2 regions of the Paenibacillus sp. FSL R5-0470 genome follow, and region 2 is predicted to be linked to the other one. Evidence: a T-box and tRNA genes for the amino acid it is inferred to sense, from the RefSeq annotation. Region 2 holds a T-box; the other holds one or more tRNA genes.
What was found. The T-box of region 2 lies ahead of trpS (tryptophan--tRNA ligase). A T-box ahead of a tRNA ligase gene usually reads a tRNA of that ligase, here a tRNA-Trp.

Region 1: it encodes a tRNA-Trp, which carries the amino acid that the T-box ahead of trpS (tryptophan--tRNA ligase) is inferred to sense. The anticodon was not compared.

What each region holds. Positions count from the first base shown of each region.
Region 1 covers NZ_CP150238.1:5,932,619-5,937,015, reverse strand. Annotated here, with positions in the region: rRNA gene MKY99_RS26240 (23S ribosomal RNA) at 1-526, shown strand, start outside; rRNA gene rrf (5S ribosomal RNA) at 602-718, shown strand; tRNA gene MKY99_RS26230 (tRNA-Ile) at 777-853, shown strand; tRNA gene MKY99_RS26225 (tRNA-Asn) at 857-932, shown strand; tRNA gene MKY99_RS26220 (tRNA-Ser) at 938-1,030, shown strand; tRNA gene MKY99_RS26215 (tRNA-Glu) at 1,047-1,118, shown strand; tRNA gene MKY99_RS26210 (tRNA-Val) at 1,125-1,200, shown strand; tRNA gene MKY99_RS26205 (tRNA-Met) at 1,218-1,294, shown strand; tRNA gene MKY99_RS26200 (tRNA-Asp) at 1,321-1,398, shown strand; tRNA gene MKY99_RS26195 (tRNA-Phe) at 1,409-1,484, shown strand; tRNA gene MKY99_RS26190 (tRNA-Thr) at 1,505-1,580, shown strand; tRNA gene MKY99_RS26185 (tRNA-Tyr) at 1,586-1,671, shown strand; tRNA gene MKY99_RS26180 (tRNA-Trp) at 1,680-1,753, shown strand; tRNA gene MKY99_RS26175 (tRNA-His) at 1,790-1,865, shown strand; tRNA gene MKY99_RS26170 (tRNA-His) at 1,906-1,978, shown strand; tRNA gene MKY99_RS26165 (tRNA-Gln) at 2,000-2,074, shown strand; tRNA gene MKY99_RS26160 (tRNA-Gly) at 2,081-2,155, shown strand; tRNA gene MKY99_RS26155 (tRNA-Cys) at 2,168-2,241, shown strand; tRNA gene MKY99_RS26150 (tRNA-Leu) at 2,256-2,334, shown strand; gene MKY99_RS26145 (AraC family transcriptional regulator) at 2,468-3,220, opposite strand; gene MKY99_RS26140 (BMP family ABC transporter substrate-binding protein) at 3,544-4,397, shown strand, end outside.
Region 2 covers NZ_CP150238.1:2,863,638-2,868,034, forward strand. Annotated here, with positions in the region: gene MKY99_RS12430 (aminopeptidase) at 1-489, shown strand, start outside; gene trpS (tryptophan--tRNA ligase) at 683-1,678, opposite strand; T-box leader at 1,781-2,069, opposite strand; gene MKY99_RS12440 (hypothetical protein) at 2,267-2,692, shown strand; gene MKY99_RS12445 (winged helix-turn-helix transcriptional regulator) at 2,750-3,118, opposite strand; gene MKY99_RS12450 (sigma-70 family RNA polymerase sigma factor) at 3,343-3,879, shown strand; gene MKY99_RS12455 (DUF4179 domain-containing protein) at 3,872-4,397, shown strand, end outside.

The DNA.
Region 1 (4,397 bases), 3.1 Mb from region 2:
AGCAGGGACGAAAGTCGGACTTAGTGATCCGGTGGTACCGCATGGAAGGGCCATCGCTCAACGGATAAAAGCTACCCTGGGGATAACAGGCTTATCTCCCCCAAGAGTCCACATCGACGGGGAGGTTTGGCACCTCGATGTCGGCTCATCGCATCCTGGGGCTGAAGTAGGTCCCAAGGGTTGGGCTGTTCGCCCATTAAAGCGGTACGCGAGCTGGGTTCAGAACGTCGTGAGACAGTTCGGTCCCTATCTGTCGTGGGCGCAGGAAATTTGAGAGGAGCTGTCCTTAGTACGAGAGGACCGGGATGGACGTACCGCTGGTGCACCAGTTGTTTCGCCAGAAGCATGGCTGGGTAGCTACGTACGGACGGGATAAGCGCTGAAAGCATCTAAGCGTGAAGCCCCCCTCAAGATGAGATTTCCCAATTAGTAAGACCCCTTGAAGACGACGAGGTAGATAGGTTGGAGGTGGAAGTGCAGTAATGCATGGAGCTGACCAATACTAATCGGTCGAGGGCTTATCCTATACTTAATACGCAAATTCAATTCGGATTCAGTTTTCAGGCGACTCAAGCCTGAGCATTTACGATGTAAATGCCCGTTTGGTGGCGATAGCGGAGGGGTTCCACACGTACCCATCCCGAACACGACCGTTAAGCCCTCCAGCGCCGATGGTACTTGGACCGAAGGGTCCTGGGAGAGTAGGACGTCGCCAAGCGGACAACCACATTACCCGTGGTATTTTTTTTGCCCTTAATATTGATGTGTCTTAAAAAGGGCCTTTAGCTCAGCTGGTTAGAGCGCACCCCTGATAAGGGTGAGGTCGGTGGTTCGAGTCCACTAAGGCCCACCATATTCCCTGATAGCTCAGTTGGTAGAGCACTCGACTGTTAATCGAGTTGTCACAGGTTCGAGTCCTGTTCGGGGAGCCATTTATGGAGAGGTGTCCGAGTTTGGCCGAAGGAGCACGATTGGAAATCGTGTAGGCGCCACAAGCGTCTCGAGGGTTCGAATCCCTCTCTCTCCGCCATAAAGTTTATTAGCATGGCCCGTTGGTCAAGGGGTTAAGACACCTCCCTTTCACGGAGGTAACATGGGTTCGAATCCCATACGGGTCATAACATGGAGGCTTAGCTCAGCTGGGAGAGCATCTGCCTTACAAGCAGAGGGTCGGGGGTTCGATCCCCTCAGCCTCCACCATATTCATTTAAGAACGACGCGGGGTGGAGCAGCCCGGTAGCTCGTCGGGCTCATAACCCGAAGGCCGCAGGTTCAAATCCTGCCCCCGCAACCAATTTTCATTAAGAAATTATATCTTTTGGAACCGTGGTGTAGTTGGCCTAACATGCCTGCCTGTCACGCAGGAGATCGCGAGTTCGAATCTCGTCGGTTCCGCCATTTTTACCTTGGCTCGATAGCTCAGTCGGTAGAGCAGAGGACTGAAAATCCTCGTGTCGGCGGTTCGAATCCGTCTCGAGCCACCATATAGTATACAACTTAATATGCCGGTGTAGCTCAATTGGTAGAGCAACTGACTTGTAATCAGTAGGTTGGGGGTTCAAGTCCTCTCGCCGGCACCATCTTTGGGGGATTAGCGAAGTGGCCAAACGCATCAGACTGTAAATCTGCTCACGTACGTGTTCGGTGGTTCGAATCCATCATCCCCCACCATTTTTTTTAGGGGCATAGTTTAAAGGTAGAACAACGGTCTCCAAAACCGTTGGTGTGGGTTCAATTCCTGCTGCCCCTGCCAATCTTTATCTAAAGTCTTTCTCTAAAGTTTAATATGGCGGTCGTGGCGAAGGGGTTAACGCACCGGTTTGTGGATCCGGCATTCGTGGGTTCAAGTCCCATCGGTCGCCCCATTTACTTTAAGAAGAACAGCAACAATATTAGTTTAATATGGCGATTGTGGCGAAGTGGTTAACGCACCGGATTGTGGTTCCGGCATTCGTGGGTTCGAGACCCATCAGTCGCCCCTTTTATTTTAAAATGTTATTGGGGATTAGCCAAGCGGTAAGGCAACGGACTTTGACTCCGTCACGCATAGGTTCAAATCCTATATCCCCAGCCATTTTATGCGGACGTGGCTCAGCGGTAGAGCATCGCCTTGCCAAGGCGAGGGTCGCGGGTTCGATTCCCGTCGTCCGCTCCAAAGTTTTCGTATGGCGCCATAGCCAAGTGGTAAGGCAAAGCTCTGCAAAAGCTTTATCCCCAGTTCAAATCTGGGTGGCGCCTCCATTAAGTTCATATGTGCCGGCGTGGCGGAATGGCAGACGCGCTCGACTCAAAATCGAGAGGGAAACCGTGGAGGTTCGAGTCCTCTCGCCGGTATATCAAAAAGGTTTGTAAAGTCGCTTATATAAGTAACTTTACAAACCTTTTTTCTTTGTCTTTGAGCTTTTATTCTTAAGCCGTTGAATTAGAGGCGTCTCTAATCAACGGCCTTTTTGTGTGGAGTTTTGTTTTATTGACTGCTTAGTCGGAATGCTCGTGGGGTGAGACCAATTTCACGTTTAAACATATTGCAGAATTGGGCGTCATTCACAAACCCAGCAGCAGCTGATACTTCAGAGATATGCATTTGGGTATGTTGCAAGAGAGACTTTGCATAATCCAGACGTTTCAATAGTAGATAGCGCAGAGGTGAAGAACCGAATCGTTCTTTAAATAAATGGCGGAAACGATCATAGCTGTATCCAGACATCTCAGAAAGTGTTGCGACCGATAGCTTATGGCGGTAATGCTCATTCATATAGTTTAGAACATATTGGACTCTGTCTTCCGTTGGTGATTGAAACCCGGAGGCACTAAGAAGCCGTATCAGATGAACAGTGATTTCGCTCATTTGAAGGTTCAATAGTTCAGAGAATCCATCTTGTTTACGCGTAAACTCTGCTTTCATTCGAAGCAAGATCTGTAGAACAGTATGGTCTTTATCATCTTCATATACGCCTTGCAAATTCTCCATATTTGGGTGATTTGAATGGAAGCCTACAAATAGTATAGTAGCATCCTCGCGATGATTCTCATCATGTTTATGATTGGGTGGTATCAGCGCGAATGAAGAAGAACGAAAATGATAACTTCGCGAACCTACATTGGTAGTTCCTAAGCCGTTTAAATAATAGACTAGTTCATAACATTCATGCTGGTGTGGTGGAATATAGGTATTAACCTCATGTGCTGCATTTACAATATATAGAACACGATCCATCATGATCCTCCAATAATTATGTTTTAGCCGAATCGTACAAAAATATGACCGAAATCATATAATTATTTTCATTAATATTTGATATGATCGTATCAAGAAATCCGAAGATTAGCAACCTGACTGGCCATCTCGTTCGGAAATTAGTCGGATTATTCGTAAAAATTATAATTTTATCTCTTTTTTTGAGTGTATTCGTTAAAATCATTAAAATTTTGACAATGTTACATGAAAAATGAGAGTTTCCATCTAAATCGTGAAATATACAACGGACTAAGAAGGAGAACCTCTCAAATTACTAACCAACTATAAATAGGGGGAATAGAAAAATGAAAAAGAAAGTTCTTTCTTTGTTGTTACTAGTAGTAATGGTAATGGTCACAGCCTGTGGAAATAATACGTCGAGTAATGGATCTTCCGCGAATGCAGGATCTAACGCAGCTGAAGGTGGAGAAACAGGTTCAGGGGATAAACTCAAAGTAGTACTTCTGATTCCAGGAACGCTTGGAGATAAATCTTTCTTTGACTCTGCGAATAGCGGTTTGCAAAAGGTTAAGGATGAACTGGGTGCAGAAACAAAAGTTGTAGAAATGGGTGTCGATAAAACGAAATGGGAGCCTACGTTTAACGATATCGCCGCTGAGGACTGGGATGTTATTATTTCTGGCGGATCAGAAATTACAGAGATGTTTAATGCAACGGCTGAATTGTATCCTGACAAAAAGTTCATTAACTATGATACCGATATAGATGAAGCACCAGAGAATATGTACAACATGTCTTATGCAACAAATGAAGTATCTTTTCTAGCAGGTGCTGTAGCGGCGCTAGCTACACAATCGGATATGGAAAATGCTAATCCTGAGAATGTGATCGGTTTTGTAGGCGGCATGGATATTCCAGGAATTAACGCTTTCTTGGTAGGCTACATTCAGGGCGCTCAATATGTTGATCCTGATGTGAAGGTCGCTGTATCATATGCTGGCGATTTCGTTAACCCGGCTAAGGGCAAGGAGCTTTCGCTGATTCAATATAACTCCGGTGTGGATGTTATTTTTAACGTGGCTGGGGGTACAGGTCTTGGGATCTTTGACGCAGCTAAGGAGAAGAAGAAATATGCTATCGGTGTAGACTCCGATCAGGCGATGTTGCTTAACGATACAGATAGTGAAAAAGCAAACTT
Region 2 (4,397 bases):
GAAGAGATCTATTCCATGCCACATCGTACAGGTGTGAATGGTACCGTTAGAAGCACACTTCCATTGAATCTGAACGGACGTTTGGTAGAAGGCCTTTCCTTCACTTTTAAAGATGGAAAAGTAGTAGCATATGAAGCTGAATCCGGACGTGAGCATTTGACTTCGCTGCTGGCAACCGATGAAGGTGCATCCTATTTAGGAGAAGTGGCTTTAGTGCAGCATGATTCTCCAATCTCTTGCTTGAACCGAATTTTCTACAATACAGGGATTGATGAGAATGCCTCCTGCCATTTCGCGTTGGGAAGTGCTTATCCTGTCAATATTGTAGGCGGCACAAAGCTTACGAATGAAGAGCTTGTCGCACGAGGTGCTAATGTCAGCTTAACACATGTCGATTTTATGATTGGTTCAGCTGAGCTGGATATTGACGGAGAATTGGCGGATGGTACGATTGAGCCGGTATTTCGTAAAGGGAATTGGGTGCTGTAAGGAATACATTTAAGGTCGTAACCTCGCTTTAGGAGATTACGGCCTTTTCCTTTGCTAAAAAGATGTGTGTTATAGAAAGTGTTTTTATTTAGAAGCGGAGATATCCATATTAAATAATATTTTCTTATAAAAACAGCCGGAGCTCTCTCCAATAGAGAGTCCGGCGTTTTTTTATTGCCCTTAGAGATCAGTTTTATTTTGAAAAATAATTAAGGCCCATAGCCTCTCGTACTTCGGACATCGTTTCTTGAGCAATGTTGCGGGCACGCTTAGTTCCGGATAATAAGATATCCTCAACAACCTTGGGTCTGGCTGCATAATAGGAGCGACGCTCACGCATTGGTTCAATTAGCTGGTCTAGAGCTGTCGTGATAAGCTGCTTACAGGCTGAACAGCTTATACTGCCACTTTCGCAGCTATCGTGAATTTCTGGGGCGCCATGCGAACGAACAGCACGATGATAAGCATAAATGGGACAAATATCGGGATGCCCAGGATCATTTTTATGAACACGGGCTGGATCAGTTGTGGCTTTGCGGATTTTGAAGGTGATCTCTTCCTTCGTGGAGTCCAGCTCGATGGCATTACCTAGGCTTTTGCTCATTTTTGCATTGCCGTCTGTTCCCACTAGTCTTGGGGTCTCGCTGATAAGTGCTCTGGGCTCCACAAGGATGGGGCTGTACAGCTCGTTGAATCTACGTACGATTTTGCGGCTCAACTCCAGATGGGGAAGCTGGTCTTCTCCTACAGGAATAATCGTCGCTTTACAAAAGGTTATATCGGCAGTCTGGCTTACTGGATACCCAAGAAAACCATAGTATAGTTCATCTAAGCTGGAATTTTTCGATTCGGCTTTAATGGTAGGATTGTGCCGCAACGAATTTACAGTGACGAACATGGAGAACAGAACAGTCAGCTCAGCGATCTCAGGAACCATAGATTGGATAAATAGGGTTGTTTTATCTGGATTTATACCCGCCGATAAATAGTCCAGTGTGATTTCATTCAAGTTTTGACCAAGGTGTTGAGGCCGATCAAAGTGAGTCGTTAGGGCTTGAATATCTGCTAAAAACACAAAAGTATCATATTGCTCCTGTAGAGCCACTCGGTTCTGTAAACTGCCCACGTAATGGCCAAGGTGCAGCTTTCCGGTCACTCGATCTCCAGTTAATACACGTTCTTTTATCATTTAAATTCCTCCTGTTTTGTCGCTTTTGATTAATATTGAGTCGCCACCACCAGCCATCATCCATGGCCATCACCTCCTTAAAATAGCAAAAAAACCTCATCCAATAAGGACGAAGTTGTCGTGGTACCACCTTAATTGATCGTGTTACCATACGTTTCGTTGGCTTTACGATCTTCTCTTACCTGTACGAAAGAGGGTTAAAGATAATCTCCGATACAGGTCCCTTGATAACGGCGGGAACCCCGGCTATCCCTACAGCATCCTAGAGAGATGGTTCGGAAGAGCAACTCTAAAGGCCATTCGATCAAACGCTGGACACCGGTTCGCAGCAACCACCGGCTCTCTGAAGTCCATGTTCATTTGTCTACTTACCCTTTTTCAGCGTTGTTCATGATATTTGGGTAATTGTAATTCTGATAAGTGAGTTTGTCAATAGGTGGAAATTAGAGGATGATATTCGAAGTATCTAGGTTTTATAATCTAGTAAAAGTATAACTTAAATGTATATAATCATCAGGAATTAAGTCCAATCTATCATTGCGGATTCACAATATACTATTCTATAACCTTGAAATGGAGTGATGAAAAATGGCGACAATTATAAGTTATGGGTCACAGGCAAAAATCCCGTTAGACCCGTTTACTACTGCTATAACGGTTGCAGGGATTCCTGGAGCTGGAGCGGGTCTAGCCACGGCGCAAGTAAATATTAGTCCGGCTAATCCGGCCTCTTTCTCCAGCAGAGTCGAGTTAAATGGTAGTTTTAGTCTTACTGCACTTGCTAACAGCCAATTTCTTGTTTTAATCCGACGTGCTGGAGTCGATATTTATAGATCCTTTTTTCGTTTTACTACAACTACTGATATTCAATTAAATGTTCAGTGGGTTGATGGTCCTTATATTGGAATCCACAACTATGAATTGGTAATTCAGAATGACAGTAACTTGCCTATAAATCTATTTGGACCCATATCATTCACAGCAACTGCTATAGGAGGAGATGGCGTAATTTAAGTTACGGGACAGTTAAATCGATCTGATTTAGCTGTCCTTTTTTTCATGGGGTAAAATTTATTTATTTAAAATGTTGTCCTCTAAAACAGCATATTTATCGCCATATTGCTTAATGATATGTTGTTCTCCCCAATTACATAGAGAAGTCAAAATGTCGCTTAAACTATCACCATACTCACTAAGCTCATATTCCACTTTGGGTGGAACCTGATTGTATACGATCCGGTTGATAATTCCATCGGCCTCAAGTTCGCGTAGTTGCTGGGTTAACATTTTTTGAGTAATTCCGGGCATTAACTGTTTGAGTTCCGATGTTCGTTTTTTGCCATGAGTTAAATGACACAGAATTACACATTTCCATTTTCCTCCGATCACTTCGAGTGTGGCCTCAACAGAAATGTTGTATTTTTTCTTGATAGTTGTCATGATATCCTCCAATGTATGGGTACTTTTTAGTACCTATGGTACTTTTAAGTGCGTACTATTGATTATGTCCAATTTTACTTATCATAACATTTATCGTTCTTTTTTTATAGAATGTTATAATTTTAAGTGCTCAGTCCCAAAAAAGTTAATACAAATAAAAACCGTTTCTATACCCTCCCCGTCTTAATCTATGAGAGGCTTAGGAGAGGGGGCTAAGGAAGGATATGACGATGACTAATGCAGAAATGAAGAAGGTAACGATTCTTGATTCTCGGAGCGAGACGGATTTCTACGATTCTATATTGGTACATAGAGAACAGCTATACAGTATTGCCTATAGCTACTTGCGTAACCGGAATGATGCGCTTGAAGCGATGCAGGAAATGACTTGCCGGGCCTGGATCAAAAGAAAAACGTTAAAGGATCCAAAAGCGTTTAAATCATGGATCATTCGGATCCTGATTTATGTCTGTATAGATGAACAAAGACGTAGAAAGCGTTCCATGCCGCTTGTTGACGAGAGAATAGGAGAGCAGATTACGCACATTGGCCATCATCGGATGGAAATGCTGTGGGCACTTGAACAGGTTAAACCCAAGTATCGCCATGTGCTGCTGCTTAAATACTATAACGATATGACCTTAAATGAGATTGCTAAAATACTGGATAAACCTGAAGGAACGGTCAAGACATGGCAGCATAAAGGACTCAAGCAGTTAAGAACGATCATTAAGAATCGGGGTGATTGGAACCATGAGTAGTCAGGAGGAGCTTGCCATGTTAATCGATGCTGAACGGATCCCACAGGAGCAAAAAATGGAGAGTGCAGCCGCACAAATCTATGCCATTCAAGCAGGACTCGAACTAGGTAAAAAGCGGGGAAAAAAGCTAATGTTCGCTAGAAGCGCTATGGCTGTACTGACTGCATCTGTTTTGATTGCAGGTTTACTTTTCTTCAATCCAACCCAATTGATGCCACAGCAAGCCTCTACAAGTATTGAATTCAGTGACTGGGGCGAGCTAGAATCTTTTAAGAAAGTAGCTTCGTCTGATATTGATGCTCTTACTTTAGAGTCAGCGATCCGTAATGATTACGTGCAGATCGTGAATAAAAGTACTGAGAAAAATGGGTATAAAATCACTCTGAATGCTGTGATCGCTGATGAAAATAAAATTATAATGCTGTATACAGGGACTACAAGCGATGGGCAGGAAATTTACAGCGTGAATAGTGTGTGGCTGACAGATGCTGAAACAGGGCAGAGCATAATAGATGAAA